3 regions of the Telluria sp. ZB4P36 genome follow, and region 1 is predicted to be linked to each of the others. Evidence: riboswitches for the same ligand, from Rfam matches in the RefSeq annotation. Region 1 holds a riboswitch; each other region holds the start of a gene.
The links. A riboswitch is a leader RNA that binds a small molecule or an ion and turns the genes downstream of it on or off. The one in region 1 is predicted to bind thiamine pyrophosphate.
Positions count from the first base shown of each region.

Region 2: it holds a riboswitch for thiamine pyrophosphate, as region 1 does, so the genes downstream of both, thiC (phosphomethylpyrimidine synthase ThiC) here and AC56LK_RS21205 (D-amino acid dehydrogenase) in region 1, are expected to answer to the same signal.
Region 3: it holds a riboswitch for thiamine pyrophosphate, as region 1 does, so the genes downstream of both, AC56LK_RS00185 (TonB-dependent siderophore receptor) here and AC56LK_RS21205 (D-amino acid dehydrogenase) in region 1, are expected to answer to the same signal.

Region 1 is NZ_JCASIE010000021.1:2,112-12,523, forward strand. Features, by position in the region: gene AC56LK_RS21200 (GlxA family transcriptional regulator) at 1-424, opposite strand, end outside; gene AC56LK_RS21205 (D-amino acid dehydrogenase) at 458-1,831, opposite strand; TPP riboswitch at 1,793-1,899, opposite strand; gene AC56LK_RS21210 (phasin family protein) at 2,142-2,807, shown strand; gene AC56LK_RS21215 (LysR family transcriptional regulator) at 2,845-3,738, opposite strand; gene AC56LK_RS21220 (RidA family protein) at 3,857-4,243, shown strand; gene AC56LK_RS21225 (hypothetical protein) at 4,326-4,844, shown strand; gene queC (7-cyano-7-deazaguanine synthase QueC) at 4,855-5,565, opposite strand; gene AC56LK_RS21235 (autotransporter assembly complex protein TamA) at 5,716-7,590, shown strand; gene AC56LK_RS21240 (translocation/assembly module TamB domain-containing protein) at 7,590-10,412, shown strand, end outside.
Region 2 is NZ_JCASIE010000003.1:453,564-463,975, reverse strand. Features, by position in the region: gene AC56LK_RS07370 (potassium transporter Kup) at 1-1,554, opposite strand, end outside; gene AC56LK_RS07365 (hypothetical protein) at 1,639-2,061, opposite strand; gene AC56LK_RS07360 (VOC family protein) at 2,168-2,536, opposite strand; gene AC56LK_RS07355 (DUF2147 domain-containing protein) at 2,556-3,002, opposite strand; gene AC56LK_RS07350 (valine--tRNA ligase) at 3,148-5,946, opposite strand; TPP riboswitch at 6,125-6,231, shown strand; gene thiC (phosphomethylpyrimidine synthase ThiC) at 6,292-8,184, shown strand; gene thiS (sulfur carrier protein ThiS) at 8,184-8,387, shown strand; gene AC56LK_RS07335 (thiazole synthase) at 8,402-9,196, shown strand; gene thiD (bifunctional hydroxymethylpyrimidine kinase/phosphomethylpyrimidine kinase) at 9,196-9,939, shown strand; gene thiE (thiamine phosphate synthase) at 9,959-10,412, shown strand, end outside.
Region 3 is NZ_JCASIE010000001.1:28,072-38,483, forward strand. Features, by position in the region: gene AC56LK_RS00145 (N-acyl amino acid synthase FeeM domain-containing protein) at 145-972, opposite strand; gene AC56LK_RS00150 (PhzF family phenazine biosynthesis protein) at 1,250-2,101, opposite strand; gene AC56LK_RS00155 (VOC family protein) at 2,140-2,613, opposite strand; gene AC56LK_RS00160 (LysR family transcriptional regulator) at 2,701-3,597, opposite strand; gene AC56LK_RS00165 (MFS transporter) at 3,701-4,906, shown strand; gene AC56LK_RS00170 (glutathione S-transferase) at 4,940-5,647, opposite strand; gene AC56LK_RS00175 (DUF535 family protein) at 6,002-6,973, shown strand; gene AC56LK_RS00180 (CocE/NonD family hydrolase) at 7,022-8,638, shown strand; TPP riboswitch at 8,702-8,809, shown strand; gene AC56LK_RS00185 (TonB-dependent siderophore receptor) at 8,899-10,412, shown strand, end outside.

The DNA.
Region 1 (10,412 bases):
CCGACATGGCCCAGTGCGTGGCGGCGCGCCTGCCGTCCAGCAGGCCGGCCTGGGCCAGCAGGAAGGCGCCGGTGCAGACCGATGCGGTGCGCCGCGCGCGCGGCGCCGCATGCCGCAGCCAGTCGACGCTCGCATCCAGCTGACCCAGGAGCCCGGCGATGCCGGACGATCCGGGTACGACGATCGTGTCGATGGCGCGCTGGCCGAACGCGGACACGGGCAGCGTGTCGATCACGACGCCTTCTTCGGTGCGCACCGGGCCGCCGTGCAGGCTCACCGTCTGCAATTCGTAGGGAAGCAGGTCGCGCCCGCCCATGTGCCGTTGGGCGGCCCAGAAGACGGTCTGCGGACCGGTCAGGTCGAGCAGACCCGTCCCGGGAAACGCAAGGAACAGGATGAGCGGGGCCTGGCGGGTGGCTGGCATGGCGAACGGGAATGCGATATCGACCCCGGCATCTTACCGGATCGTGTCTGGCCCGGAAAAAGCGACGTGCAGCTCGGGCTTGCGGCCCGAGATGAGATCGGCCAGCGCCCGCCCGGAGCCGCAGGCCATGGTCCAGCCCAGCGTGCCGTGCCCGGTATTCAGGTACAGGTTCGCATAGCGCGTCGCGCCGATGTAGGGGACGTTCGAGGGCGTCAGGGGCCGCAGGCCGGCCCAGTAGCGCGCACGATCGTAATCGCAGGCGCCGGGGAAGAGTTCGCGCACGCGCCGGGTAATCGCCTCGCAGCGCACCGTGTTCAGCGCGCGCGAATAGCCGTCGAGCTCGCAAGTGCCGGCCACGCGCAGGCGCGCGCCGAGCCGCGACAGCACCAGTTTGTGGCCGTCGTCGGTGAGCGACACCGTCGGCGCCGCGGCCGCGTCGATGACTGGATAGGTCGCCGAGTAGCCCTTGCCGGGATAGATCATCAGCCGGATACCCAGCGGCGCCAGCAAGCCGGCCGAAAAACTGCCGAGTGCGACGACGAAGGCGTCCGCGTTCAGCACTCCGTGCCGGCCTTCACCGTCGATGTGCTCCACGCCGCTGATCTTTCCCGCCTCGGCCAGCAGGCGCGTCACGCTCGTGTTGTAGCGGAAGCGGATGCCCGCCGCCTCACCCCTCGCTGCCAGTTGCGCAGTGAAGGCGTGGACGTCGCCCGACTCGTCGCTGGCGGTAAAGTCGCCGCCCACCAGCCGGACCCGCGCTCCGGCCAGCGCGGGTTCGATGCGCAGCACCTCATCGGCACCGATCGTCATGCGCGGGCAGCCCAGGTCGCGCATCGCCGCCGCGGCACGGCAGGCCCGGTCGAACTCGCGCTGGTCGGTGTACACATGCAGGATGCCGCGCGCCAGGTGATCGTAGTCGATTCCGGTCTCGGCACGCAGGGCCTGCAGGCTGCGGCGGCTGTAATCGGCGATGGCGACGATCCGGCGCAGGTTGGCGGCCACCCGCGCAGGGCGGCATTCGCGCACGAACTGCAGGCACCAGCGCCATTGCAGCGGATCGGCGCGCAGGCGGAACAGCAGCGGTGCGTCTTCGCGGCCGAGCGAGCGCAGGACCTTCAACAGGCCGGCAGGGTTGGCCCAGGGCTCGGCATGCGATACCGAAATCTGGCAACCGTTCGCAAAGCTTGTTTCCTGCGCCGGCCCCGGCTGGCGATCGAGCACGGTGACCTCATGCCCTGCCTGCCGCAAGTACCATGCGCAGGCCGTGCCGACCACGCCGGCTCCCAGCACAATGACTTTCATCGGATCCTTGTCTGCGTCTCGGGCGCCTGGGCAGGAGCGGGCAAGGGAGTGGTTGGATGCGGCATGACCGGGATCGCCACGCTTCCCTTCGCCGGCATTATCCAGATCAGGTTCCGAGGGTATCTCTCACCCACGACGCGCGTTCGCGCGGCGCAGGACCCCTAGCGTTTGCCCTTGTCGGGCGCAAGCATTCTATCGCGTTCCAAATGTGTCCGCGGAGAACGACGCGCAAATACTTTTGCCGATTCGTCCCGTGCGCGCCAAAAGGGGCGCATAGTGTCCTGTGTTCGCTCGATGCTTTTCCGATCCTGCATCTTCGCAGCAATCCGCTGCCTCTCCTCGACCCGCCCTCCTGCCGCTCCCGATCCATCGGGACCGTGCCCTCACGCGGCTCGACACCGACAAGGACCTCCCCATGTTCCCTTATTCCCCTTCCAGCAATCCCGCCCTCCGCTCCCATGTGGATTCCCAGCTCGCCTGGTTCAATGACCTCAACAAGACCCTGACCGGCTCCTTCCAGGCCGTGTGCGAAGCCAACCTCAAGCTCAGCCAGAGCATGATCGAAGAAACCATGAACGCCGGCAAGCGCATGCTGTCGAGCGAGCGTCCCTTCGATGCCATGGGTGCGGCCGCGGCCCATGCCCAGCCGGCTTCCGACAAGCTGCGCGCCTACCAGCAGCATCTCTCGCGCCTGGCGGCCGAGGTCCACGTCGAACTGGCCCGCGTCGCCGAGCAGCACGGTCCGGAAACCTCGCGCACCGCCCACGCCCTGGCGGACGACGTGACGCGCGCCGCCGCCGAAGAAAGCGCGCGCAGCATGCGCCAGCAGGAAGAAGTCCTGAAGACCTTCCGCGATCCCTTCCAGCCGGTCGATGCGCAACGCGGCAACGGCGGTGGCAACGGCCATGTCCATGCCGCGGCGAACCTGCATGCCGAGCGCGCCAACGCGAACGCCGGCAGCGGTGCCAGCATGCAGTTCGACGGGCTTGCCGACAACGGTTCCGTGCAGGGCCACGTGCAGGGGCCGGCCGCGCAGCCGGCCCCGCAGGCGGGCAACAAGCCGCCGCGCAAGCCGGGCTGAGAGCATTCCTTGAAACGGCCGGCCTTCCCGGCCGTTTTCACGTTTCGGGCAGCATCAACTCGGCGATCCAGTCGATGAACACGCGCAGTGCCTTGCCGAGATAGCGGTTGGGCGGATAAGCCACGTAGAGCGGCATCGGATCGATGCGCCAGTCGGGAAAGAGCCGCACCAGGGCGCCGCTCGCCGCATGGTCCCGGGCCATGTAATCCGGCAGCCATAGCGCGCCCAGGCCGGCCAGTCCGGCGGTCAGGTAGGCGTTGCCGTCGTCGATCGCCAGCACGTAGCGTCCCGCGATCTTGACGGTCTCGCCGCCGCGGTGCATGGCATAGGGCAGGCCGTTGGACCAGCGAAAGCGCACGATGTAATGAGGCGCATCCTGCAGCGCCAGGGGATGCGCCGGTGTGCCGGCCTGCGCCAGGTAGGATGGCGCCGCGTACACGCCAAGCTGCAGGTCGCCGACGTGGCGCGCCACCAGCGATTCGTCGGTAATCCTGCCGCCGCGCACCACGCAGTCGACGTTCTCGCCGATCAGGTCGACCTTGCGGTCGCTGGCGCCCAGGTCGAACCGGATCTCGGGATAGCGCGCATGGAAGGCCGGCAGCGCCGGTACCAGGATCATGTTGGCGAAGGGACTGGGCACGTCCACCCGCAGCAGGCCGCGCGGCGCCGGGGAAGCGCCCGGCAGGTTGTTCTCGATGTCGTGCAGGTCGGCCAGCAGGCGCACCACGCGCTCGTAGTAGGCGGCGCCATCGAGCGTCACGTTGACCTTGCGCGTCGTGCGGTTGAGCAGCTTGAGGCGCAAGTGGCTTTCCAGCTGCTGCACCAGCTGGGTGACGCTGGTGCGGCTCATGCCGAGGGTCTCGGCCGCCTTCGTAAAACTGCCCGCTTCCACGACCCGGACGAATGCGCGCATGCCGTCGAACCTGTCCATCCTGCTGCTCCCTCGCTGAATTGTCACGATTATACAAACAGTGTTGCGCCGATTTGCCTGTTTATCGCAACAAATTCCAGCGTTAAGCTCCTCTCATCATCCACAGAAGGAGCAAACCATGCGTGACGTCATCTTCCCCACGGGCCGCCAGGCCCTGTATGAAAAGAACCGCTATTCGCCGGCGGTGCGGTCGAACGGCTTCCTGTTCGTGTCGGGACAGGTCGGCAGCCGCGAGGACGGCTCGCCCGAACCGGAGCTGGACGCGCAGGTGCGGCTGGCTTTCCAGAACCTGAACGCCGTGCTGGCGGCGGGCGGCTGCAGCTTCCGGGACGTGGCCGACGTGACCCTGTTCATCGTCGATCCGGAATCGAAGTTCGAACGCATCTGGGAAGTGGCGCGGGACTACTGGGGCGAGGCGCCCTACCCGACTGTCACGGCGGTCGGGGTGACCTGGCTGTACGGCTTCCAGTTCGAGATCAAGGTCGTGGCGCGGCTGCCGGCGTGATGGATGGCGCTGTGAACTTCCGCGCATTTTCCGGCGCGCGGATCAGGCATCATGGCGGTATCGTGATTCCGCCTCCATCGCCATGAACTCTCCCGCAAAGACCTTCCTCGCAGCGCTGCTCCTCGTGGCCGGCGCAACTGCGATTCCAGCCTCGGCATGCCGGGTGTACACGCCGGAGGAAGCCGCCCGCAGGCAGCAGGAAGTCGTGGCCGAGACGAAGGCGCAGTTGCTGGCGCTGAGGGACGAAGCGGACCTGGTCTTCGTCGGGCGCATCGCCATGCTCACGTCCCACGAAGAGACCCTGCCCTCAAGCTCGCCGATCCCCCACCTCGTGCAGGTCTACGGAGCCACCTTCGACCTGGTCGACGACATCAAGGGGAAGTACGCGGCGCAGCAGGTGCTGAGCTTTACCAGGGACAAGACCCGGGTCGTCATCGGCTGCGGGAGCGACATCCGCGCCAGCCTGCCGCGCGCGAACGGCACCGGCGATATGTACCTGGTGTATGCCAGGGCCGGCAAGATCCTGCGGGCCAACCGCATGCCGGAGTGGGAGCTGATGAACGGGCGCCAGGAAGCCGAGTTCCTGCGCGCCGCGAAGTAGGCAGGCCCGTTCAGGCCCCCTTGCCCGCCACGTACTGCGCGTAGCCGCGCGCCCGCAGCGCACAGGCCGGGCAGGTGCCGCAGCCGTGCCCCCACGGGTGCGCGGCGCCGCGCTCGCCCAGGTAGCAGGTGTGGGTGTCGAAGCGGATCAGGTCCACCAGCGCCTCGCCGCCGCAATCCTGGGCCAGCTGCCAGGTTTCTGCCTTGTCGATCCACATCAGGGGAGTCTCGACCTTCAGGCGCGTGGCCATGCCGAGGTTCAGCGCCACCTGCAGCGCCTTCATGGTGTCGTCGCGGCAGTCCGGATAGCCCGAGAAATCGGTTTCGCACATGCCGCCCACCAGCACGGTCAGGCCGCGGCGGTAGGCCACCGTGGCCGCCACCGTCATGAACAGCAGGTTCCGGCCCGGCACGAAGGTGTTCGGCAAGCCGTTTTCCTGCATCGCGATGGCCACGTTGCTGGTCAGGGCCGTGTCCGAGATCTTCGAGATCAGGGACAGGTCGGTCATGTGGTCCTCGCCCAGCCTGGCATCCCAGTCCGGATTGAGTGCGCGCATTTTGGACAGCAGGGTCGGGCGCACTTCCAGCTCGATGGCGTGGCGCTGGCCGTAGTCGAAGCCGATGGTCTCCACGCGCGCATAGCGCTGCAGGGCCCAGGCGAGGCAAGTGGTGGAATCCTGGCCGCCGCTGAAGAGGACGAGCGCGGTGTCGTTGGTAGGCATGATCGGGGTTCGTGGACAGGGGAAACCGCGAATTCTGGCATAAAACCGCGCGCCGCGTCAGCTCCCCAAAACAGACAGGGCCGGGCTTAGCGTCCGTCACCGTTTTTGCCAATCCGTTAAGATTGCCATGAACTTACCCTACGGAGCGCCATGTTTCCTGCAAGATCGAATTCCCGCCGCCTGCGTCCCCTGCCCCGCCTCTTCATGGGGATGGGCGCCCTGGTATTTGCGACCGCAGTCTACGCACAGGAAAGCACCCGGGGAATCGACTACCAGGTGCGCATCGACGCCCCGCGCCAGATCGAGAACATGCTCGAGGAAAACCTCGACCTGATGCGCTGGCGCGGCAACCCGCGCGTCGACATGGAACAGCTGCAGCGCCTGGTCAAGGAAGCCCCGGCCCAGGCCAGGACCTTCATCGCCACCGAGGGCTATTACTCGCCCAAGATCTCGGCCGGCCTCGACACCGGCGGCGGCCGTACGGTGGCGCGCGTGATCGTCGATCCGGGCGAGCCGACCGTGGTCGGCGACATCGACCTGGTGCTGCAGGGCTTCGTCCAGCTCGACAAGGGCGCCGCGCCCTTCGACCCCGCCGCCCTGCGCCAGCGCTGGCAGCTGCCGATCGGCGCGCGCTTCCGCCAGGCCGACTGGGAAGCCGCCAAGCGCGAGCTGCTGCGCGACGTCGCGCAGACCCGCTTCCCGCGCGCGCGCCTGGTCGAGACCAGCGCCACCGTCGATCCGGAAGAACGCCGCGCCCTGCTGCGCGTGGTCATCGACAGCGGCCCGGAGATGCGCTTCGGCGAGCTGCGCATCCGCGGCCTGAAGCGCTATCCGCGCGAGGTGATCACCAACCTGAACAAGATCAAGCCGGGCGACGAGTACAGCGAGGCGGCGCTGCAGGCCCTGCAGTCGCGCCTGCAGGACACCGGCTATTTCAGCAGCGTCGAAGTGAGCGCCGACATGCGCGCCGTCCTCAACGCCGAGCTGAAGGAACTGAAGGAAGGCGACGACGATCCCGACGCGAATTCGGCTGCAAGCGCGGCCACGCCGGAGCCGCCCACCGGCCCCACCGTGCTGCCGGTGCTGGTGCGCGTCACCGAAAACCTGCGCAAGAACGTCGAGGTCGGCGTCGGCTTCTCGACCGATACCGGCGGACGCCTGCAGGCCAGCTACGACGACCTGAACGTGCTCGGCAAGCGCATGAAGAGCGACCTGGTCTACGAACAGAAGCGCCAGACCGCGCGCGTCGACTTCTACTGGCCGACCACGCCCAAGGGCTACAACGACAGCGTCGGCGCCGGCGTCGAGCGCAACGACGTGCGCGGCGAGATCACCACCCTGGCCACGGTCGCCGCGCGGCGCCAGTGGGGCACGCCGCTGCTGGAGCGCAGCCTGACCCTGGAAGCCCTGGTCGAAAAGCGCGAGGTGCCGCCCGATCCGTCCACCAACACGCGCAGCCTGCCGCTCACCTACAGCATCACCCGCCGCAAGCTCGACAGCCTGATCCAGCCGACCAACGGCTATGTGCTGCAGGGCCAGCTGGGCGGCGCCCTGCTGCCGATCCTGACCGACGAAAAATTCCTGCGCCTCTACCTGCGCGGCCAGATGTTCAAGCCGCTGGGCGAGAGCGGCACCCTGGTGCTGCGCGGCGAATTCGGCGCGGTGGCGGCCAAGGACAAGATCGGCGTGCCAAGTACATTCCTGTTCCGCGCCGGCGGCGACCAGTCGGTGCGCGGCTACGGCTACCGCGAACTGGGCGTGGGCGAGAACGGCGCCATCGTGGGCGGCAAGTACCTGGCCACGGCCAGCGCCGAGTACCAGTACTGGTTCCGCCCGCCCTGGGGCGTGGCCTTCTTCTACGACGTCGGCAATGCCGCCGACAAGGTCGGCGACCTGCAGCCGAAATCCGGCTTCGGCGTCGGCGCGCGCTGGCGCAGCCCGGTGGGCCCGATCAACGTCGACGTCGCCTATGGCCACGCCGTGAAAAAGGCGCGCCTGCACTTCTCCCTGGGATTCACCTTCTGATGGACACGAACGACACCGCGCCAAGCCAGGCGCCCGCCCCCGCACCGCACAAGCGCCGCTGGCCGCGCCGCGTCGCCATCGGCGTGGTCGTGACCGGCGTGATCGTCGGCGGCACCCTGTGGTACCTGGGCCGCGAAACCACGCTGCAGATGATCGCGCAAAAGGTCGCCGCCTCCACCGGGGGCAAGCTCACCCTCACCGGCGTGCGCGGCTCCCTGTACGGCGCCATGTACATCGAACGCATCGTCTGGCGCACCGACGAGCAGCTGGTCGTCGCCAACAAGATCAATCTGCGCTGGTCGCCCGGACAGATCGTCTCGCGCGGCATCCTGGTGGACACCCTGCATGCGGCCACTATGCGGGTCGAGATGCTCAAGGAAAGCGAGGAGCCCTCGACCATGCCGGTCAAGCTGGCGCCGCCCTTCACCGTCTCGATCGACGATGCGCGCCTGAACCGCGCGAGCTTCGTGAACGAGGGTGCCGAGACCCACATCGACAACATCCGCCTGCGCCTGGACGGCAACAAGCAGCGCTGGCAGGTACGCGACGCCGCCGCCGTGACGCCCTGGGGCGACGTGGCGGCAAACGGCACGATCGGCGCCCGGCGTCCCTTCAAGCTGGATGCCAGCGCCAGCCTGACGCAGTCGCAAGCCAAGGCCGAAGGTGGGGCAACTTCGCGTGCCGCCCAGCTGCGCCTGAAGGTCGGCGGCGACCTGGAAACGACTCTGGTCGATGCGAACGGCCAGGCCGGCCGCGCCGTGGGCGACGCCCGCTTCGTGCTCTCGCCCTATGCCGAGATCCCGCTGCGCGAGATGCGCATCAAGGGCCGCAACGTCGACCCGGGCTTCTTCAACCCGGCGCTGCCGACGGCCGACCTGAGCTTCGCCGTCACGGGCAAGCTGGACGACAAGCGCAATATCAGCGGCCGCGTCGACATCAGCAACGACGGCCCGGAAGGCACGATCGACAAACAGCGCCTGCCGCTGCGTGTGATGCGCGGCCAGCTGGGCGGGAGCCTGGATGCCCTGCGGGTGTCCGACGTATTGATGGACTTCGGCGCGGCCGGCCGCTTCACGGGCCTAGGGGGCGTCCAGCGCGAAAAAGACCAGGAAGGAATCGGCACCGCGCGCTTCACCCTGCACACCGAGCGCTTCGACCTGAAGCACATCTACTCCACCATGAAGCCGACCGCCATCCGCGGCGACATCCAGGTGACCAATGCCGGCACGACCCAGACCCTGCAGGCGAACCTGGCCGACAAAACCTTGCGCCTTGCCGCGCTGGCGACGCTGGAAAACAATATTGTGACGGTGCGCGAAGCGCGCCTGTCGAGCGGCGGCAGCCGGATAGACGTCAGCGGCAACATGAACCTGCTCGACGACAAGGCCTTCAAGGCCAGCGCCAGCGCCAGCCGCTTCAATCCGGCCGATTTCGGCGACTTCCCGCAGGCCGACATCAATGCCAGCGTCAACGCGGCCGGCGCCCTCGCCCCCGCATGGCGCGTCGACGCCGACTTCGCCGTGCGCCGCAGCCGCGTGCTGAACCAGCCGTTGTCGGGCGCAGGCAAGCTGCGCGCCGACGCCAGGCGCATCAGCGGCATCGACGCCGACCTGGCGCTGGGCCAGAACACGGTCGCCCTCAACGGCGCCTTCGGCGGCGCCGGCGACAAGCTCCAATGGCGCCTCGACGGCCGCCAGCTGTCGGCGCTGCGCAGCGATCTGTACGGCGCGGTGACGGCGAACGGCGTCGCCACCGGGGCCATGGCTGCCCCGCGCACCAGCTTCGAGCTGAATGCGAACGGCCTCGGCTGGGTCGCCGCCCAGCGCAAGAATGCGGGTGGCAGCCTGCGCGCCAGCGGCGATGCCTGGCTGGCCGGCGCCGCAGGCGCCCGCTTCGTGGAAGCGAAGATGAGCGGCGCGATGCAGCGCTTCAATCCGGCCGCCTTCGGCTCGCCGCTGGCCGGCTCGATCAGCGGCACTTTCGACGCCGGCGGCCGCAGCGGCGCCGACTGGCGCGGCGCCCTCGACCTGCGCGTGCAGGACTCGACCCTGTCGAGTTCTCCGCTGTGGGGCCACGCCAGACTCACGGCCGACCGCCGCCACATAGCGAATGCGGACGTCGACCTGCACGTGGGCGCCAATGTGGTCGCGGCCAAGGGCAGCTTCGGCGCCGGCAGCGACCAGCTGGCCTGGCGCATCGACGCGCCGCAACTGGCCGCGCTCGGCCCCGACTTCGCCGGCCTGCTGCGCGGCCAGGGCAGCCTGTCGGGCACCATGGACGCGCCCTCCTTCAGCGCCGCGCTGGAAGGCCAGAACCTGCGCCTGCTCGGCACCCACAACATCCGCGCGCTGCGCGCCAACGCCACCCTCGGTTCCGGCCGCGGCGCGCGCGACGCGCTGGCGAGCGACATCCAGGTCACCGAGTACGTCAGCGGCGAAACGCGCGTCGCCTCGGCCAGCCTGAAGACCGAAGGCACGCGCGGCGCCCACACCCTGCGCGCGGCCGCCGTCGGCGATGCCTTCGATGCCAATCTCGAGGTGCGCGGAGGCTGGACGCGCGACACCTGGAGCGGCACCCTGGCCGCGCTGCAGAACCGCGGCCGCTACGCGATGGCGCTGCAGGCGCCGGTCCCGCTGCGCATCGGCGGCGCGCCGGGCAGCGGCGTGATGGGCCTGGCCAAGCCGCAGAACATCGCCTTCAACGGCGCCGTCGTCAGGCTGCCGGCGGGCAGCATCACGATCGATTCGCTGGTCAAGAACGGCCCGCGCTGGAATAGCAAGGGCCATGCGGACAACGTGCCGCTGGCCTACCTGGCGCAGTTC
Region 2 (10,412 bases), on a different contig from region 1:
GCCAAGCGCGTGCACAGTCAGGAAGATCACCCGCTCATGCAAGACCTTGTTGTGCGTCAGGTTGTGCAGTAATGCATGCGGCACCCCGTCACCTTCCGACCGGAAGAACACGGCGGTGCCGGGCACGCGATGCGGCAGGCTGAGGAACAAGGACTGCAAGAAATCCTCGAGAGGTATCAGATGTGCCCGCAGGTTCTCGAAGACCAGTTCCTTGCCCTTTCGCCAGGTCAGCATCAAGGTGACCAGTACCAGGCTGATGGCCAGCGTGAACCAGCCGCCGCTGACGATCTTCAGGCTGGTGGACGAAAACAGGGTCACGTCGAATACCAGGAAGAATCCGGTGGCGCCGACAGCAGCCATGATCGGGTAGCCCCAGCCGTAATACACGACGAAGAAGGTCAGCAAGGTGGTCGTCAGCATCGTTGCGGTGGCGGCGATGCCATAGGCGGAGGCCAGGTTGGTCGACGAACCGAAGGCGACGACGGCGAACACGACCGCCGCGAACTGCAGCCAATTGATGAGTGGAATATAGATCTGCCCTTTCTCCTGGTGGGAGGTCTGGACGATTTTCATGCGTGGCAGAAAACCAAGGGAGATGGCCTGCTGTGCAACCGAGAAGGCGCCGGAGATCGTCGCCTGCGATGCCACGATCGCGGCCACGGTCGACAGGGCGACCAGCGGGTAGATGCTCCACGCGCCGAGCTGGTTGAAGAAGGGATTGGACACGGCTGCGGGGTTCGACAGCAGCATCGCTCCCTGGCCGAGATAATTCAGCATCAGGGCGGGGAATACCACCGAAAACCAGGCCAGCCTGACGGGCTTGCGGCCGAAGTGGCCCATGTCGGCATACAGGGCTTCTGCACCTGTGAGGGCAAGCACGATGGCGCCCAGGGAAACAAAGGCCCACCAACCGTTGCGGGACAGGTAATCGGCAGCATGAAGCGGGTTCAGTGCGGCGAGAATCCCGGGATTTTCCAGGATGTTCACGACCCCCATGGCGGCCAGGGCCGCGAACCAGACGAGGACGATCGGTCCGAACCACTTCCCGATGCCGCCGGTGCCGCGGCGCTGCGCAAGGTAGAGCACGGTCAACACCACCAGGGCAAGCGGAACGACATAAGGCTTCATGGCCGGGGTTGCCACTTCCAGCCCCTCGATCGACGACAGGACCGTAATTGCGGGCGTAATCACCCCGTCACCGAAAAACAGCCCTGCGCCAACCATGCCCAGCAACATGACGGGATAGTACAGGCGCGCGTGCTTCGACACCGACTTCAGTGCGAGCGCCGTCAGGGCCATGATGCCGCCTTCACCGCCGTTGTCGGCCCTCAGGACCAGCGTGACGTACTTGAGTGAGATGATAATGATGAGGCACCAGAGAATCAGCGAAACGACGCCGAGGATGTTCGCCGGGGTGGCCGCAATCCCATGGGCAGGCGCGAACACTTCCTTCATCGTGTACAGCGGGCTGGTGCCGATGTCGCCATAGACGACACCGATTGCGCCAAGCGTCAGCGCTGCAACGCCGTTGCTTCCAGATGCTTTTTCGCTCATTGTTCTTCTCGATGATACTGGGAGCAATATTGTAACGCCGTTCTTCCAGTCATCTGGCGCTTTGTAATGACAGCGTGTGGAGGATCAGCCGTGGCGCAGCGCCGGCAGCCGTTGCTGGCGCCGTTCGCGGGCGCGCAGGCGGCCCGCACTCGGTCCCTGCAGCATCACGAGGGCCAGTGCGAGCGCCACGATCAGCGTGAAACCGAGCAGCGCGCCGCCCAGCCACAGGGTGGTCGGCTCGGCGCCGCGCCACAGCGTCGCCGCGCCGGCAGCGAAGGGCGCGAGCAGCACCAGGGCGCACAGGCGGGCAAGCGGGGGCGAGCGCTTGATGTGGTGTCCGGCCATGCCGACGAAGAAGAAGCTGGACGTGGCCAGCAGCTGGGCCGCCAGCAGGGCGGCGGAGCGGGACAGCTCGGAGCTCGCGGCGCCGTTCGGGAATAGCAGCATCGGCGGCACGACCAGGACCAGCATGCCGGCCATCAGGCAGGCAAAACGCAAGAAGAGCATTCGGGATTTCCTCGTAACAGTTCGTTGGGGACAAACCTCAATACGAAGAAGATATCCAAATTACAATTATTGCGGCGCGCGAATGAACGCTGCCGGACGGTCAGTCTCAGGCGCCCGGCAGTTCCTGTCCGATCATGATGCGGTGCCCGTCGGCCGTGCGCAGGCCGAATTCGCGCATGCCCCAGGCTTCGTCGCGCAGCGGCTTGACGAATTCGGCGCCGTTCGCCACGGCGCGCGCATGCCAGGCATCGACGTCGGTGACGTCGAGGTAGGCGAAATAGGAATGCTCGCCGGTCTGCGCCGCCGGCATCGCGTCCGGGCAGGCGCCCGCCATGATGCGGCAGCCGTCGCGGATGAACATGCGCCAGCCCGGATCGCCCATCTCGTGGATGGCGAAGCCGAGCACGTCGCGGTAGAAGGCCGCCGAGCGCTCGAGGTCGGGGACGGCCAGCACGTACAGGTGATCGCGGATCATGTGCCGGCCGCCGGGAGGCTTACTGCTCGCGGACCCAGGTCTGCGAACGGCCGAACATCGGTGCGCCGATGTAGCCGCGCACCTCGAGCTTGCTGCCATTGTCCTTCAGCTCGGCCTTGCTCTTGTAGGTCTTGCCCTTGGACGGATCGAGGATCTCGCCGCCTTTGTATTCGTTGCCGTCTTTCTTGAGGCCCGAGAGGATGGTCATGCCGATGAGCGGCTGGTCCTTGCGCGCGCCTTCGCAGGCGGTGCACTTCGGGTTCTGGTCCTGGTCGGCCGGGCGGAACAGCTTCTCGATCTTGCCGGTCAGGATGCCGTTGTCCTCGGTGATGCGTACCAGCGACTTCGGCTTGCCGGTTTCGTCGTCGATCGTTTTCCAGGTGCCGGCGGCCGAGGTGTTCTGTGCCATGGCAGCCGGTACGGCCAGGATCATGGCCATCAGGCTTGCGCCCATCAGTTGTCGCATATAGGTCTCCATTGTTGTGGTCTGACGGAACCAGTGTAGCAAACTGTATTCACGGCTGGGTCATCGAAATCCGAGGAAGTATTCGAATCGTCCGGCTTGCAACAAAAAACGCGGCCGAAGCCGCGTTGTTCGTGGGTGCCGCAGCTTAGGCCGCCGGCAGCTTGGCCAACTGCTCCTGCATCTTGGCCAGCGTGGCCGAGAAGTTCGCCACGCGTTCCTTTTCCTGCTCGACCACCGCGGCCGGGGCGCGGGCGACGAAGCTTTCGTTGGACAGCTTGCCGCTGGCCTTGGCGATCTCGCCCTGCAGGCGCGCGATCTCCTTCGACAGGCGCTCGCGCTCGGCGGCGACGTCGATCTCGACCTTCAGCATCAGCTTGGTGGTGCCGACGATCGACACGGCGGCCGGCGATTCCGGCAGCGCGTCGACGACCTGGACTTCGGCCAGCTTGCCCAGCGACTGGATGTAGGGAGCGAACACCGCCATGCGGGCGCGGTCTTCGGCGTTGCCCGGCTCGACGATCAGCGGCACGCGCACCGACGGCGACAGCGACATCTCGCCGCGCAGGTTGCGGGTGGCGTCGACCAGGGCCTTCAGCTGCTCCATCCAGGTTTCCGCCTCTTCGCTCACCAAGGACAGGTCGGCCAGCGGGTAAGGCTGGACCATGATCGAGTCGCCGGTCTTGCCGGCCAGCGGCGCGATGCTCTGCCACAGCGCTTCGGTCACGAACGGGATGATCGGGTGCGCCAGGCGCAGGATCACTTCCAGCACGCGCAGCAGGGTGTGGCGGGTGGCGCGCTGCTGTGCTTCCGTACCCTGCTGGACCGAGACCTTGGCCAGCTCCAGGTACCAGTCGCAATACTCGTCCCAGACGAACTTGTAGATGGCGCTGGCGATGTTGTCGAAGCGGTAGTCGGCGAAGCCCTTGGCGATCTCGAGCTCGACGCGGTTCATCAGCGAGATGATCCAGCGGTCGGCCGGCGACAGGTCTTCCGGGTTCGGCTGGCTGCAGTCTTTCCCCTCCGTGTTCATCATCACGAAGCGGGTGGCGTTCCACATCTTGTTGCAGAAGTTGCGGTAGCCCTCGCAGCGGCCGAGGTCGAAGTTGATGTTGCGGCCCAGCGAAGCATAGCTCGCCATCGTGAAGCGCACCGCGTCGGTGCCGAAGGCCGGGATCCCTTCCGGGAATTCCTTGCGGGTGGCCTTGGCGATCTTTTCCGCGGCGCGCGGGTCCATCAGGCCGGTGGTGCGCTTGGCGACCAGCGAGTCGATGTCGATGCCGTCGATCAGGTCGATCGGGTCGAGCGTGTTGCCCTTCGACTTGGACATCTTCTGGCCCTGCGAGTCGCGCACCAGGCCGTGCACGTACACGGTCTCGAACGGCACCTTGCCGGTGAAGTGGGTCGTCATCATCACCATGCGGGCGACCCAGAAGAAGATGATGTCGAAGCCGGTCACCAGCACCGAGGACGGCAGGAAGTGCTGCATGTCTTTGGTCTGTTCCGGCCAGCCCATGGTCGAGAAGGGCACCAGGGCCGACGAGAACCAGGTGTCGAGCACGTCGTCGTCGCGGCGCAGCGCGCCCGTGATGCCTTGCGCGGCGGCCTTGGCTTTCGCTTCTTCTTCATCGCGGGCGACCACGATGCGGCCTTCATCGTCGTACCAGGCCGGGATGCGGTGGCCCCACCACAGCTGGCGCGAGATGCACCAGTCCTGGATGTTGCCCAGCCACTGGTTATAGGTGGTGGTCCAGTTCTCGGGCACGAACTTGATCTCGCCGTTCGCGACCTTTTCCAGGGCCACGTCGGTGATCGACTTGCCCGGATTGAAGGTCCCTTCCGGCGCCGGCTTGCTCATGGCGACGAACCACTGGTCGGTCAGCATCGGCTCGATGACGACGCCGGTGCGGTCGCCGCGCGGCACCATCAGCTTGTGCGGCTTGACCTGCTCCAGCAGGCCCTGGGCGTCGAGGTCGGCGACGATCTGCTTGCGCGCGGCGAAGCGGTCCAGGCCCTGGTAGGGGCTCGGGCCGTTCTCGTTGATCTTGGCGTCGAGCGTGAAGATATTGATCGGGGCTAGGTTGGCGCGCTGGCCGACCGCGTAGTCGTTGAAGTCGTGGGCCGGGGTGATCTTGACGCAGCCGGTGCCGAATTCCTTGTCCACGTAGCTGTCCGCGATGACCGGGATCTGGCGGCCGGTCAGGGGCAGGGTGAGCAGCTTGCCGTGCAGGTGGGCGTAGCGCTCGTCGGTCGGGTCCACCGCCACGGCGACGTCGCCCAGCATGGTTTCAGGACGGGTGGTGGCGACGGTCAGGTGGCCCGAGCCGTCCGCCAGCGGGTACTTGATGTACCACATCGAGCCGTCTTCTTCCTGCGAGTCGACTTCCAGGTCGGATACCGCCGTGCCCAGCACCGGGTCCCAGTTGACCAGGCGCTTGCCGCGGTAGATCAGGCCCTGTTCGAACAGGCGCACGAAGACTTCCGAGACGACCTTGGAGCGGGTCTCGTCCATCGTGAAGTACTCGCGCTGCCAGTCGGGCGAGGTACCCATGCGGCGCATCTGGCCGGTGATGGTGTTGCCCGACTGTTCCTTCCACTCCCAGACCTTCTCGACGAAGGCTTCGCGGCCCAGGTCGTGGCGCGAGATCTTCTGGGCGTCGAGCTGGCGCTCCACCACGATCTGGGTGGCGATGCCGGCGTGGTCGGTGCCCGGGATCCAGGCGGTGTTGTAGCCGCGCATGCGGTAATAGCGGGTCAGGCCGTCCATGACGGTCTGGTTGAAGGCGTGACCCATGTGCAGGGTCCCCGTCACGTTCGGCGGCGGCAGCTGGATGCTGAACGACGGCTTGCCGTCTTCCATGCTGGCGGTGAAGTAACCGCGCTGCTCCCATTCGGTGCGCCAGTATTGTTCAATGTCTGCAGGCTCGAAAGACTTGGCTAATTCCATGATGTAGTGGCGTTGGTCGATAGTTAACGTTCGAAAACGACCATTATAGAGTAGGAGTCAGCCGGTGCGTTCGGCCAGGCCCACTGTCAGCCGACTTCGCCCATATGCTGTGGTTATGGATTGATAATCTTTACACATAAATAAACATGGGGCTATAATCCGCTCGCTGCCGACGGGCAGCAAACGCTAGGGGTCCTGCCGGCGCGCAAAGCGCCAGGCGGGTGAGAAATACCCTCTGAACCTGATCTGGATAATGCCAGCGAAGGGAAGCTTCAAAGACATCGGCCGTGTCCGCACGCGCTTGCCGTCTGCGCCTCCTTTGCTGGCTCCTCAACAAGGAGCCACATGAATGCACCACTGAACGCATCACTTCGATTCGACGCCGCGACCGCCATGGTCGACAGCGCCGCCATCGAACCCTTCCCGAACTCGCGCAAGGTCTACATCGAAGGCAGCCGGCCCGACATCCGCGTCCCGATGCGCGAAATCAGCCAGTCGCCCACGCCCGACAGCTTCGGCGGCGAGCCGAACCCACCGCTGTTCGTCTACGACACCTCGGGCCCGTACACGGATCCGACCGCCAGCATCGACGTGCGCCGCGGCCTGGCGACGCCGCGCCTGCCCTGGATCGTCGAGCGCGGCGATACCGAGGAGCTGGCCGGCCCCACCTCCGACTATGGCAAGGCGCGCCTGGCCGATCCGGCGCTCGAGGCACTGCGCTTCGAGCTGCAGCGCACGCCGCGCCGCGCGCGTGCCGGGCGCAACGTCACCCAGATGCACTATGCGCGCCAGGGCATCGTCACGCCCGAGATGGAATTCGTCGCCCTGCGCGAAAACCTGCGCCGCAAGGAATACCTGGCCTCGCTCATCGAGTCGGGCCCGGTGGGCGAGCGCATGGCCGGCCTGCTGGCGCGCCAGCATCCGGGCCAGTCCTTCGGCGCCAGCATCCCCTGCGAGATCACGCCCGAATTCGTGCGCGAAGAGATCGCCCGCGGCCGTGCCATCATCCCGGCCAACATCAACCATCCGGAAAGCGAGCCGATGATCATCGGGCGCAACTTCCTGGTGAAGATCAATGCCAACATCGGCAACTCGGCCGTGACCTCGTCAATCGGCGAGGAAGTGGAGAAGATGACCTGGGCGATCCGCTGGGGCGCCGACAACGTGATGGACCTCTCGACCGGCAAGCACATCCATGAGACGCGCGAGTGGATCATCCGGAACTCGCCGGTGCCGATCGGGACGGTGCCGCTCTACCAGGCGCTGGAAAAGGTCGGCGGCAAGGCCGAGGAACTCACTTGGGAGATCTACCGCGATACCCTGATCGAGCAGGCGGAGCAGGGCGTCGACTACTTCACCATCCACGCCGGCGTGCGCCTGGCCTACGTGCCGATGACGGCCAAACGCCTGACGGGCATCGTGTCGCGCGGCGGTTCCATCATGGCCAAGTGGTGCCTGGCCCACCACAAGGAATCCTTCCTGTACACGCATTTCGAAGACATCTGCGAGATCATGAAGGCCTACGACGTGTCCTTCAGCCTGGGCGACGGCCTGCGCCCGGGCTCGATCTACGACGCCAACGACGAAGCCCAGCTGGCCGAGCTGAAGACGCTCGGCGAACTGACGCAAACCGCATGGAAGCACGACGTGCAGACCATGATCGAAGGGCCCGGCCACGTGCCGCTGCACCTGATCAGGGAAAACATGGACCTGCAGCTGGAGCAGTGCAGCGAAGCGCCGTTCTATACCCTGGGGCCGCTCACCACCGACATCGCGCCGGGCTACGACCACATCACCTCGGGCATCGGCGCCGCCACCATCGGCTGGTACGGCACCGCCATGCTGTGCTACGTCACGCCCAAGGAGCACCTGGGCCTGCCGGACAAGGCGGACGTCAAGGACGGCATCATCACCTACAAGATCGCCGCCCATGCGGCCGACCTGGCCAAGGGCCATCCGGGCGCCCAGATGCGCGACAACGCCTTGTCGAAAGCGCGCTTCGAGTTCCGCTGGGAAGACCAGTTCAACCTCGGCCTCGACCCGGACAAGGCGCGCTCCTTCCACGACGAGACCCTGCCCAAGGATTCCGCCAAGGTGGCCCATTTCTGCTCGATGTGCGGCCCGCACTTCTGCTCGATGAAGATCACGCAGGAAGTCCGCGAGTACGCGGCGCAGGGGATGCAGGAAAAGGCGATCGAGTTCGTGCGCGGCGGCGCGAAACTGTACCGGGAGGTCTGATGACGGAGATTGAACTGAACGGCGCTCCCTACTGCCTGCCGGTCGGGCACTCGCTGCAGGACCTGACCGGCCAGCTCGGCGTCGCGGAACAGGCGGTGGCTGTCGCGGTCAACCGCGAAGTGGTGCCGCGTGCCCAGTGGCCGCATCACCGCTTGCAGGCCCGCGACCGGGTCGACATCGTGCGCGCCATCGGCGGCGGATAAGAAGGAGACAGAACATGAATGCAACGACTGAACAAGACTGCCTCACCATCGCCGGCCGCCGGTACGGCTCGCGCCTGCTGGTCGGCAGCGGCAAGTACCGCGACCTGGCGCAGACGCGCGAGGCGACGCTGGCGGCGGGCGCCGAGATCGTCACGGTGGCGATCCGGCGCGTGAACATCGGCCAGGACCCGAACGCCCCGAGCCTGCTGGATGTGCTGCCGCCCGACGAGTTCACCATCCTGCCGAATACCGCCGGCTGCTACACGGCCAAGGACGCGGTCTACACCCTGCAGATGGCGCGCGAACTGCTGGGCGGGCGCAAGCTCGTCAAGCTGGAAGTGCTGGGCGACGAGAAGACCCTGTTCCCGCAGATGCCCGAGACGATCAAGGCCGCCGAGACCCTGGTGCGCGACGGCTTCGACGTCATGGTCTATTGCAGCGACGACCCGGTGCAGGCGCGCATCCTGCAGGAGATCGGCTGCGTGGCCGTGATGCCCCTGGCCTCGCTGATCGGCTCGGGCATGGGCATCCTCAATCCCTGGAACCTGAAGCTCATCATCGAGAACGCGAGCGTGCCGGTGCTGGTCGATGCCGGCGTCGGCACGGCTTCGGATGCCGCCATCGCGATGGAGCTCGGCTGCGACGGCGTGCTGATGAACACCGCGATCGCCGCGGCGGGCGATCCGGTGCGCATGGCGCGCGCGATGCGGCATGCCGTCATCGCCGGCCGCGAAGCGCACCTGGCCGGCCGCATGCCGAAGCGCTTCGCCGCTTCGCCTTCGTCGCCTCACGAGGGTGTCGTCACCTGATGGTGCCGACCGTTCTCGTGTTCGCCGGGCTCGATCCGGGCGGGGGAGCCGGGCTGGCGGCGGACATCGCCGCCATCGGCGCGCTCGGCGGCCATGCGCTGCCGGTGGCGACCGCGCTGACCGTGCAGGACAACAACCGGGTGCACGAGGTGCAGCCGGTCGACACCGGCCTGATGGTGCGCCAGGCCGATGTCCTGATCGATTCCTTCAGCATCGATGCGGTCAAGATCGGCATTCCCGGCAGCCGCGAGAACGCGGCCGCCATCGCCCGGCTGCTGCGCCAGCTGCGCGCCGCCGACCCGGGCCTGCCGGTGGTGCTCGACCCGGTGCTGGCCAGCGGCCATGGCGATGCGCTCGGCAAGGGCGACGCCGTCGCCGCGCTGGCCGGGCTGCTGCCGCTGGCCACCGTGCTGGTGCCGAACCTGCCGGAAGCGCGGGCGCTGGGCGCCGTGCCCTGCGAGCACGTGCTGGTCACGGGTGGCCACGGCGATGGCGACATCATCATCAACCGCTGGCTGCGCGACGGGGTCGAGCAGCGCGTCTGGCACCTGCCGCGCCTGCCTCACAGCTACCATGGCAGCGGCTGCACCCTGGCCGCCGCCATCGCGGCGCGCCTGGCCCTCGGCGATCCTGTCGGGCAGGCGCTCGAACACGCCCAGGACTACTGCCATCAGGCGCTGGCGCACGCCTTCTGGATCGGGCCGGGGCAGCGTATCCCGCGCCGGATCCTCCATACCCATTGAGCGCACTGAAAGGACCACCTTGAAAAAGCACTTCCTACGCGGCCTGTACCTGGTCACACCCGACTGGGACGATACCGAACGCCTGCTCACGGTCACCGACCTGGCCCTGATGGCCGGCGCCTCGATGGTGCAGTACCGCCACAAGAGCGCCGGCCCGGCCTTGCGGGCGGAGCAGGGCGCGGCCCTGCTGGCGCTGTGCCGCAGCCATGGCCGGCCGCTGGTGATCAACGACCACATCGACCTGTGCCGCGACCTCGATGCCGATGGCGTCCACGTCGGCGGCCTCGACGTGCCTGTGGCGCAGGCCCGCGCCGTGCTCGGGCCGGACAAGATCGTCGGCGCATCGTGCTACGGCGAGCTGAAACTGGCCGAGGCGGCCCAGCAGGCCGGCGCCAGCTACGTGGCCTTCGGCGGCTTCTATCCCTCGCCGGTCAAGAAATACACCTTCGTCACGCCGCCGGAACTGATCGAGG
Region 3 (10,412 bases), on a different contig from region 1:
CGGTGCCTGGAAACGAAGAACGGCGTTGGGATGTCGGGATGGGCATAAGCTGGATCAGTGCGGTCGAATACCGCCGCCGGAGCCGGCGGCGGCGTCAAAGCGCAAGGATACAGCTTTAAAGTGATGCCGTCATGCAATAACTGCTCAGGCAAAGGCGAATTCGCGTGACTGCAACGTCAAATCCGGCATTTTGCTCATGTGCATGCCCGCGGGCTTCACTTGCTTCTTCACTTGCGTCCTGGCCAGCGCCGGCGGCGTGGCGGGCCCGACATCGATGTCGGGATGGTGGGTGTTGAAGAAGAAGTTTAGCAGGGGATGGCGCTTCTCGCGGAAACGTTGTTCGAACGTGGCGATCTCGAAGGCCATCACGCGGTGCGGGATATTGCCGACGTGACGCAGCGGCACCGGTCCCTGCTCCGGGAACACGTCGGTGAACAGCAGCTGTTCGTACTGGCGGTCGACCGGCGGACGGCCGGTGGCGACCGAGAAATCGATGTCGTTGTCTTCGCAGTACATGAAGCAGGCCTTGATCAGCGCCATTTTAACCACGCGGCCGATGCGGCCCTCGTCGATGCCGAGGCGGGTCGCTTCGACCAGGCGGCGGCCCTGCAGCCAGTCCGGCAGCACGATCGATTCCTCGACGCCGAGCGGACGGACCAGGTTGGTGCGGATCCGGGTGCTGCCGATCGGCGTGCCGTCGAGCTTCGACTCGGCCAGCAGCACGATGGTGTCGTCGTCATAGTCGGCCGCTTCCGGCAGCGCCAGCGATCGCGCGAAGTCCGGCACGTGGCGGGCGTAGGCGGCGTGGCGGATCTTCACTGCCTGCAGCAGGTCCGCCTCGGTCTCCACGCGGCGGATGGTAAATGGCAGACGCTCGACAGCGAGCCCGGCAGCGCGAGCCGCACGTGCATCCTGGACGGCGCGCGCACCAGCACCGGCGAAATTGGAAACGATTGGGTCGAACAGCGACATGACGATACTCCCGATTGAAGTGTGAAACAGAACTTGCCTGAATCAAATTATCAATCCGTTCAGTATCTTTCTAAATGTTGAGGTGAGGCACTTTCCCCCCTCTGTTTGTCCTACAAAAGGCTAAGAGTTCTCCGACAAATTTGTAATATTTATCCTACATGAACGCAAGGCCATCGTTAACATTGTGTTTACATTCTCCTGGGGAGATGTCACAAATGCTGTCATGAAGGCATGCCGCGGATGCTGCATCCGGCAGGCCTCATGACTGCAGGCGCTCCTACATCGTGCGCGCCGTCCCGGACACCCGGATCGAGGCGCCGGGCTCCGGCGGAATCTCCGCGCCCAGGCGCGAGCGCATGCCCATGTCCTCGCCCTGCACCACCTCGATACGCCCGCCGTGCGGCCATCCGAGGTCGCGCAGGTAGCCCGCCAGCGCGGCCGTGCCGGCGCCGGTGGCCGGATCTTCCAGCACGCCGCCGGACGCGAAGGGGTTGCGGGTGTGGAAGCGTTGCGGGGTTTCCGCCCAGGCCAGCACGACCGTCACCAGACCGGCTTCGTTCATCAGGCGGCGCCCGGCGTCGAGCTCGTAGGCCATGCGGGCCAGCGCAGCGCGGCTGTTCAGGGCCAGCACCAGGTGGTCGGCGCCACCGTGGGCCAGGGCCGGCGGGATGCGTTCGTCGAGGTCGGCGCGGCTGTAGCCGAACAGGGCCAGCGCGGCATCGACCAGGGCGGCGGGCGCCGGCCGGCTGCGGGTCGGCGGCGATTGCAGGCTGGCCGCCACCCGCGTCCCTTCCAGCTTGCCCTCGACCGAGATCGCGGCCGCGTTCAGCGCCAGCGCGTAGCGGCCCTCGCCGAAGCGGCGCGCCAGGGCGGCCCCGAGCGCGATGGTGGCATGGCCGCAGAACGGCACTTCGGACTCGGGCGAAAAATAGCGGACGCGCCAGCCTTCTCCTTGCGGCGCGGCGAACGCGGTTTCGGAAAAGCCGATGGCATGCGCCAGTGCCTGCATCTGCGGCGCGGGCGGCAGCGCGTCGCCGATCCAGACACCGGCGGGATTGCCGCCGGTGTCGCCGTCGGAGAAGGCGGCGATGCGCAGGACCCGATCGGCATCCAGCCTGGATTCGTTCATGTCAGTCTCTCTGATAGTTGAGCGACGGGCATGATAATTCAGGGACAGCCCTGCTGCATGGCCGCCGCCATCTCTTCGGGCGAGACGTCGCGGATATGGGTCGCCATCGACCAGCGGTGGCCGAACGGGTCCTCGACCACGCCGTAGCGGTCGCCCCAGAACATGTCGGCCGGCGCCATGCGTGCGATCGCACCGGCCTCCACGGCGCGCTCGAAGGCGCGGTCGACGTCCGGCACCGACAGGTGGATGGTGACCGGCGTACCGCCCAGCGCCCGCGGGCCGCTGGCGTCCCAGTCGGGGAACTCGTCCATCAGCATGAGCATCGAATCGCCGATGCGCACGGCGGCGTGGGCCAGCTTGCCGCCCGGCCCCGGCAGCCGCATGACTTCGACGGCGCCGAAGGCGCGCTCGTAGAAGGCGATGGCGTCGGCCGCGCCGGCGCAGACCAGGTGCGGGGTGATGGTGTGCATGCCGTCTTCGACGGGCTTGACCTTGCTGTTCTCGGTATTCATGGACGGCTCCTGTGTTTGGACTAGCGTACAGACACTAGCGCCGTGCGATGGTTCGGGCAATCCCCAAGAAGTTTGAACCGGGCCGCCCTAGCGGTCCAGCACGTCCTGCAGCCGCCGGGCCAGGAAATCGACCAGTGCCGCCACCCGCGGCGCCAGCGATCCCTGTTTATAGAAGACCGCCCATACCGGCTGGGTCCAGGGCAGTGTCGCCTCTTCCAGCACCGGCAGCAGGCGCCCGGCCGCGATGTCGGCGCGCGTCAGGAAATCCGATAGCGAGGCCACCCCGGCGCCGGCCAGCGCCAGGTGGCGCACCGTCTCGCCGCTCGAGGCCGACACCGCCGGGGTGACGGTCCAGCCCTCCCCGCCCGCATGCCGCAGCGGCCAGGTATTCAGGGTCGCCGGCGCCGTGAAGCCGAGCGTGCGGTGGGCCTGGAGGGCGGCGGCGTCCGCCGGCATGCCGTGTTTCTCGATGTAGGCGGGCGCGGCCAGCACCCGCAGCCGCGTGCTGCCGAGGCGGCGTGCATTCAGGGTCGAATCCGGCAGCATCCCGATGCGGATCGCCAGGTCGGCCCTTTCCTCGATCAGGTCGACGTAGGTTTCGCCGCTGACCAGTTCCAGCTGCACGAGCGGGTAGGCATCCAGGAATTCCGGCAGCAGCGGCGCCAGCAAGTGATCGAGGGTCGGCGTCGCCGAGTTGACCCGCACCAGGCCCGAGGGCTGGGAACGGCGCGCCGCGGCCTCGGCCTCGGTATTCGCCAGCTCGGCCAGCAGGCTGCGCGCCCGCCCCAGCAGCCAGCTTCCCTCCTCCGTCAGCTGCAGGCGCCGCGTCGTGCGGTGCATCAAGGTCATCCCCAGCCGGTCTTCGAGCCGCGAGATCGTGCGCGACACGCCCGAAGGCGTCTGTCCGAGGCGCTCGGCGGCATGCGAGAACGAGCCTGTATCTATGACAGCGGTGAAGGCAATCAAGGCCTCTACGTCGACCATTCGTGACTCCCAGTCAAAAGTAAATTGTACGCCCAGGCATTTTTCTATGTGCGCCACGGCTGCACACTGCTGGCCTGGATCAACGGCAGACAAGGAGAACCCCATGCCACTCGCACTCTGGGCGCTGACGCTCAGCGCCTTCGCCATCGGCACGACCGAATTCGTGATCGTCGGCCTCATACCCACCATTGCCGCCAGCCTGAACGTGTCGGTGCCGTCGGCCGGCCTGCTGGTCAGCCTGTACGCGCTCGGCGTCGCCGTCGGCGCCCCGGTGCTGACCGCCCTCACCGGCCGCATGCCGCGCAAGCTGCTGCTGCTCGGCCTGATGGCCTTGTTCACGGTCGGGAACCTGGTCGCCTGGATGGCGCCGGGCTATGCCGCCCTGATGGCCGCGCGCGTCCTCACCGGCCTCGCCCACGGCGTGTTCTTCTCGATCGGCTCGACCATCGCCACCAGCCTGGTGCCGAAGGAGAAAGCCGCGAGCGCGATCGCCCTGATGTTCACCGGCCTGACCGTGGCCCTGGTCACCGGCGTGCCGCTCGGGACCTTCATCGGCCAGCACTTCGGCTGGCAGGCGAGCTTCCTCGCGGTGTCGCTGCTGGGGGTAGTTGCCATGATCGGCAGCTGGATCCTGGTGCCGGCCAATATCGCCGGCAGCAAGCCCGCCGGCCTGCCGACCCAGCTCGCGGTGCTGAAGAAGCCGCGCCTGCTGCTGGTGTATGCCATGACCACGCTCGGCTACGGCGGCTCCTTCATCGCCTTCACCTACCTGGCGCCGATCCTGCAGGAGGTGTCCGGTTTTGCCGCGTCGAGCGTCAGCCTGGTGATGCTGGTCTACGGCGTCTCGGTCGCGGCCGGGAACATCTGGGGCGGCAATCTGGCCGACCGCAAGGGTCCGCTGCCGGCGCTGCAGATCGTGTTCGCCCTGCTGGCCCTGGTGCTGCTCGTGCTGGGCTTTACGGCGCCGAACAAATGGCTGGTGCTGGCCACCGTGCTGGCCTGGGGCGCGGTCGCCTTCGGCAATGTGCCCGGCCTGCAGGTCTACGTGGTGCAGCGCGCCGAACGCGATGCGCCGCAGGCGGTGGACGTGGCTTCCGGCCTGAACATCGCCGCCTTCAACGTCGGCATCGCGCTCGGCGCCTGGGGCGGCGGGATCATCGTCGCCCGCTTCGGCCTGATGGCCACGCCCTGGATCGGCGCCCTGATCGTGCTTGGGGCCTTCCTGCTTACCACACTGGCGCGCCGGCTCGACCGCCGCGACGGCCTGCCCGCGAAAGCCATGCCGACCAGCGCCGTCGCCACCCATTAATCCAAAGGATTCATCGCGCCTCGATGGGACTGATTATTCGTCCAGTTCGGGATAGTGGCGGAAGATCCCGTTCTGGTTGAACGGGATCCGCCGCGGCGAGGCCAGGTAGGCGGCGATGTTGGGACGCGCGGCCACGCGATTGCGCAGCGCGACCAATGCCGGGTAGTCACCCTCGAGCCGCTTCATCGCGTTCGGGAAGGCGTAGCGCAGGCCCTCGATCACCTGGAACAGCGACAGGTCGGCATAGGTCGGCTTGTCGCCCACCAGCCAGTCGCGCTGCTCGGGGTTGCTGAGGATGCGCGAGAAATAGCCGAAGAACTTGGGCAGGCGGGTCTCGATGAAGTCGGCGGCGCGGCGCTGCGCTTCCGGCTTCTGGTCTTCGTAGTACAGCGAGGTGGCGATCGGGTGGTGGGTGTCGTGGATCTCGGCGACCAGGTCGGCGATGGTCAGCTGCAGCTGGTGGGTCCACAGCCGGCCCGGATCGCTGCGCGGCGCCAGCGCATGCTGCTCGCCCAGGTAGAGCAGGATGTTGGCGACCTGGCCGATGGTCAGCTCGCCGGCGCGCAGGAAAGGCGGCGCGAACGAGGGATGGGCTTCGGTGTCGAGCGCCGACAGCAGCAGGTCCATGCCGCCCGCGCGGCGCGCCACGTCCACGTATTCCGCCCCGGCTTCTTCCAGGGCGAGCCGGACGAACTCCCCGCGTCCCTGGATACCCGGCCAGTAAAAAAGTTCATACGCCATCTCGCACCTCCGGTCTGCTTCGGTTTGGCGCAATTATCGATGATGAATCGGAAGCGTGTCGCCGCACAAACATGGTAATCTTGCGTTGCCTGTCGGGCGAAAACAAAAAGTCGCAAAAAGACGCAAAAAGCCGATCAAGAGAGAGACAACATGAACGCAACCCTTTGCTGCGGTTCCCTTCACCTCACTACCCTCCCTCTGTCGTATCCAGGCACCAGTTAGCATCCACGGCTATTGCATGGCAGAATGTGATTTCTGTTGTGCAATCCCGCCCTTCTCCTGAGCGGCGGGAAAGATAAAGACGGTGGCGCCATCCCGGCGCCCGCAACTTTACTGCCGACTGGAGCTCTCACCATGATCTTCGCTCATCTGTCCAAGAGCTGGCTCGCCCGCCGCAGCCAGTACACGCCCGCTTCGTGGATGCTGAGTATCGTGCGCAGCCTGCGCGTGCTGCGCTACTGGCGCGAGCACCAGGCCCTGTGCCGGCTCGACCTGGTGCGCCGCTTCGTCGCGGCCGCCCCCGACGACGACCTGTTCCACCACCTGAGCCACCGCAACTACCTGTCGAAAGACCTGAGTGCGCGCCAGCGCGTGCAATGCGTGCTGTCGCACTACCGTTTCGAGGACAGCGCCTTCGGCAACGCCTACCACCAGGCGGTTTACGGCGGCGGCGGGCTCACGCTGTGGCAGCACGAGTCGCAGCACGAGGGCGGCGCGCACCAGTTCCTGCTGCGCCTTGAGATGGCGCCGCGCCACGATGCCGAGGGCGACCTCACCATCTCGCTGGTCGCCGACGGCAAGTACCTGCACCGACTCTCCTATACCTGGGTGGACGGGCAGCTGGCGGGCGTCGACCTGCCGACCGTGCCCTTCGTCACCCGCAACCAGGGCCGCTGGACCGACTCCGGCGCCGCCTTCGACGCCTTCGAGGAAGCCTTCCCCAACAACTCGCCGAGCTTCTTCTGCTTCGCCGCGATGCAGGGCGTGGCCCAGGCGCTGGGCATCGACCAGGTGGTGGCCATCAAGTGCACCTCGCACATCGCCTACGACCCCGTCGACGTCAAGCACTTCGAGAACGCCTACGACGGCTTCTGGAAGATCCTGGGCGGCGTCGAGATGCCGGGCCGCAGCTACCTGATCCGCCTGCCCTTCTACCTGAAGCCGCTGGCCGACATGCCGTCCAAGCACCGCAAGCGCGCCGCCCAGCGCCGCGAGTTCTGGCGCACCATCGGCGACTCCACCCGCACCACGATGCTGCGCCACATGGTGCCGGCGGCCAGCGCACAGGCGCGCGCGGCGACATCGCCGGCCACGGCCGAAGCCTGAGCCGAGGGTCAGTGGGCGGCGCCATGCCGCGGTGAGAATTGGAGAGACATGGCGCCAGGCTCCGCTCCTATACTGGGCGCCCTGACCACGCCTCCACCCGCCATGACCCGCCTGCCGATCGTCCTCATATCTGCCCTGCTGTTCTGCGCCCTGCCCGCAGCCCACGCCACTACCCTGATACCCGCCCCCGGCCCGCTCCCGGTCGGCCTCAAGGTACTCAAGCAGTACGACCACGCGCGCGTGTATAAAACCCGTGTCTCGCTCACCACCGGCAAGCCGGCGAGCGGCGAACGGGCGCGTCCGATGCAGGTGCTGGTGTGGTACCCGGCCACGCGCGCCGGACGGCCGCTCAGCGTCGGCGACTATATTGCCACCCGCGCCACCGAGTCCGGCTTCGACCTCTCTCCCGAGCAAGTAAAGCGCCGCAGCGCGCTTGAAATCAGCCAGCTGGCCGGCAGCGAAGGCGGGCGGCAGGAGCTGGCGCAAGCGATGCTGGCGGCGCTCGACGCGCCGGCACGCGATGGCCGTTTCCCGGTCGTGATCTACGCCCCCAGCTTCAGTGCCAGCGCGTCCGAGAACGCCGACCTGTGCGAATACCTTGCCAGCCATGGCTACATCGTGCTGTCCAGCGCTTCGAAGGGAGCGCGCACGCGCGCGATGACGGACGATATCGAAGGCCTCGAGACGCAGGCAGCCGACATCGCCTGGCTGATCGCGCAGGCGGCCGCACTGCCGCAGGCGGACCTGGAGCGGCTCGCGGTCGCCGGTTTCAGCTGGGGCGGCCTGGCGAACGTGATGGCCGCGGCCCGCGATGACCGGATAAAGGCGCTGGTGAGCATCGACGGGTCGGTGCGCTACTTCCCCCAATTCGTTGACGGCGGCAAGGCCGCGGTGCCCTATGTGACGCCGGCGCGCCTGCCGGTGCCGCTGCTGTACCTGGCGCAGCGCCCCACGTCGATCGAAGACCTGAACCGCCGCGACAAGAGCACGGCCTTCAGCCTGCTGAACCGGATGACTTACTCCGACGTGCTGGTGGCCACGATGCATCCGATGCTGCACCATCATTTCGCAGCAGATGGGCTGCGCTTCGCCCGCGCCGGCGATTTCGACGACTACGACCGCGGCGAAGTGCGCGCCGCGCATGGCTGGATGGCGCAGTACGTGCGCCGCTTCCTCGACGCCAAGCTGAAAGGAGACAAGGCGGCGCATGCCTTCCTGGCCAACAAACCCGAGGCCAACGGCGCACCGAAGCGCATGATCACGATCGAAGCGAAACGCGGCAGCGGCCTGGCGCCGACCCGTGAGAACTTCGCCAGCCAGCTGGCCGAGCGCGGCTTCGACCAGGCCTTCGAGCTGTATCAGGACGTGCAGGCGCGCGGCGCGAGTTTCAAGCTCGGTCCGGACGCGATCAATTCCTGGGGCTACGAGCTGCTGCGCGACGGGATGCATGCCGAATCCATCGCCATCTTCAGCTTCGGCACCCGCCTCCTGCCCGAGGATGCGAACCTGTTCGACAGCCTGGGCGAAGCGCAGGAAGCGGCGGACCACAAGGAAGATGCCGTGCGCAGCTACCGCCGCTCGCTGGAACTCAACCCGCGCAACAGCAATGCCGTGGCGCGCCTGAAGGTGCTGGACCTGAAAGTGTCCAGCCTGGCGCCGAAGTAATCACAGGGCCGGCCGCCGGCCCTTGCCACATTCACCACGCCCGCCCGGGTCCGTGGTACACTGCCGCCTCGCTAGGGGTCCTGGTGCGCGCACAAACGCGCTGCCGGGTGAGAGATACCCTTCGTACCTGATCTGGATAATGCCAGCGAAGGAAAGCGCAACGCAGTTCCCCATTTGTTTGCCCTTCCCCCACGTTGGCTCCGGCTTTTTTATCAAAAGCAGCGCGCCACTTTGCCGTGGCGCGCGAAGACGAGCAAACCATGACTTTCAAGCTGAAGCACTCCGTTCTTGCCTGCGCCATCCTGCAGGCCTTTTCCGTATCCGCCCAGGAAGCCGAAGGCGTCGCCTCGGTGGTCGTCACCGGCAGCCGCTGGATCGCCAGCGACCGCGCCAGCATCGGCGGCTTCTCCGACGCGCCCCTGCTCGACACCCCGGCCTCGATCACCGCCATCAACCGCACCCAGATGCTGGACCTGTCGATCCGCAACGTGAGCGACGCCGCGCGCTTCGACGCCTCGGTCGGCGACGCCTACAACGCGGTCGGCTATGCCGAGCAGTTCTCGATCCGCGGTTTCGCCCTCGACAACGCCACCAGCTACCGCAAGGACGGGATCGCGATCCCCGCCGACACCCAGATCCCGCTGGAGAACAAGGAACGCATCGAAGTGCTGCGCGGCCTGGCCGGCCTGCAGGCCGGCGTCGCGGCGCCGGGCGGCATGGTCAACTTCATCACCAAGCGCCCGACCAATGCGCCGCTGCGCTCGACGCTGGTGGAAGTGAGCGAACGCGGTACCCTGCACGGCGCGATCGACCTGGGCGGCCGCTTCGACGACCGCCGTTTCGGCTACCGCATCAATGCCGCGGCCGAAGACCTGAAATCCTATGTGCGCGGCGCCGACGGCGAGCGCCAGTTCGTGTCCGGCGCCTTCGACTGGCAGATCAGTCCGAACGCGCAGCTAGCGCTGGACCTGGACCACCAGCACAAGTCGCAGATCACCGCGCCCGGCTACCAGCTGCTGCGCAACGAAGTCCTGCCGACCGGCGTGTCGCCCAAGATCCTGCTGAACGCCCAGCCCTGGACCAAGCCGGTGGAAACCGACAGCAGCAACCTGGGCCTGCGCTTCGAATACCGCCTCAATCCCGACTGGACCGCGACCATCAACGCCAACAAGCACTGGTTCAAGCGCGACGACTACACCGCCTTCCCCTACGGCTGCAGCAACGAGGGGGACGGCTTCTATCCGGGCTACTGCTCGAACGGCGACTACGACGTCTACGACTACCAGAGCGTCGGCGAGCGCAAGACCCCGTGGGGCGCACAGGCCATGCTGCAGGGCCGCTTCGCCATCGGCGCCGTGCGCCACCAGCTGACCGTCGGCGCGGCGCTGTCGGAGCGCCACGACAGCTTCGGCGAATACGTCTACGACTACGCCGGCTACAGCAACATCTGGAACAACTTGACCGTGGATCCGGCGCCGGGCAGTCCGCGCACCGGTCCGGTGATGGAACGCCGCAACGACCGCGAGAGCGCGCTGTTCGTGCAGGACGTGGCCACGCTGTCGGAACGCATCACGCTGCACACCGGCCTGCGCTGGGTGAAGCTCAAGCGCGACGAACTGGCCGAGATCGAACAGGGCTGGGTGCATGCGGATGACAGCTTCGTGCTGCCGAGCGTGGCGCTGGTCTACAAGCCGGCGCGAGACTGGAGCGTCTACGGCTCGCTGAGCCACGGCCTGCAGCACGGCGGCATCGCCGAGATGGGCACCGCCAATGA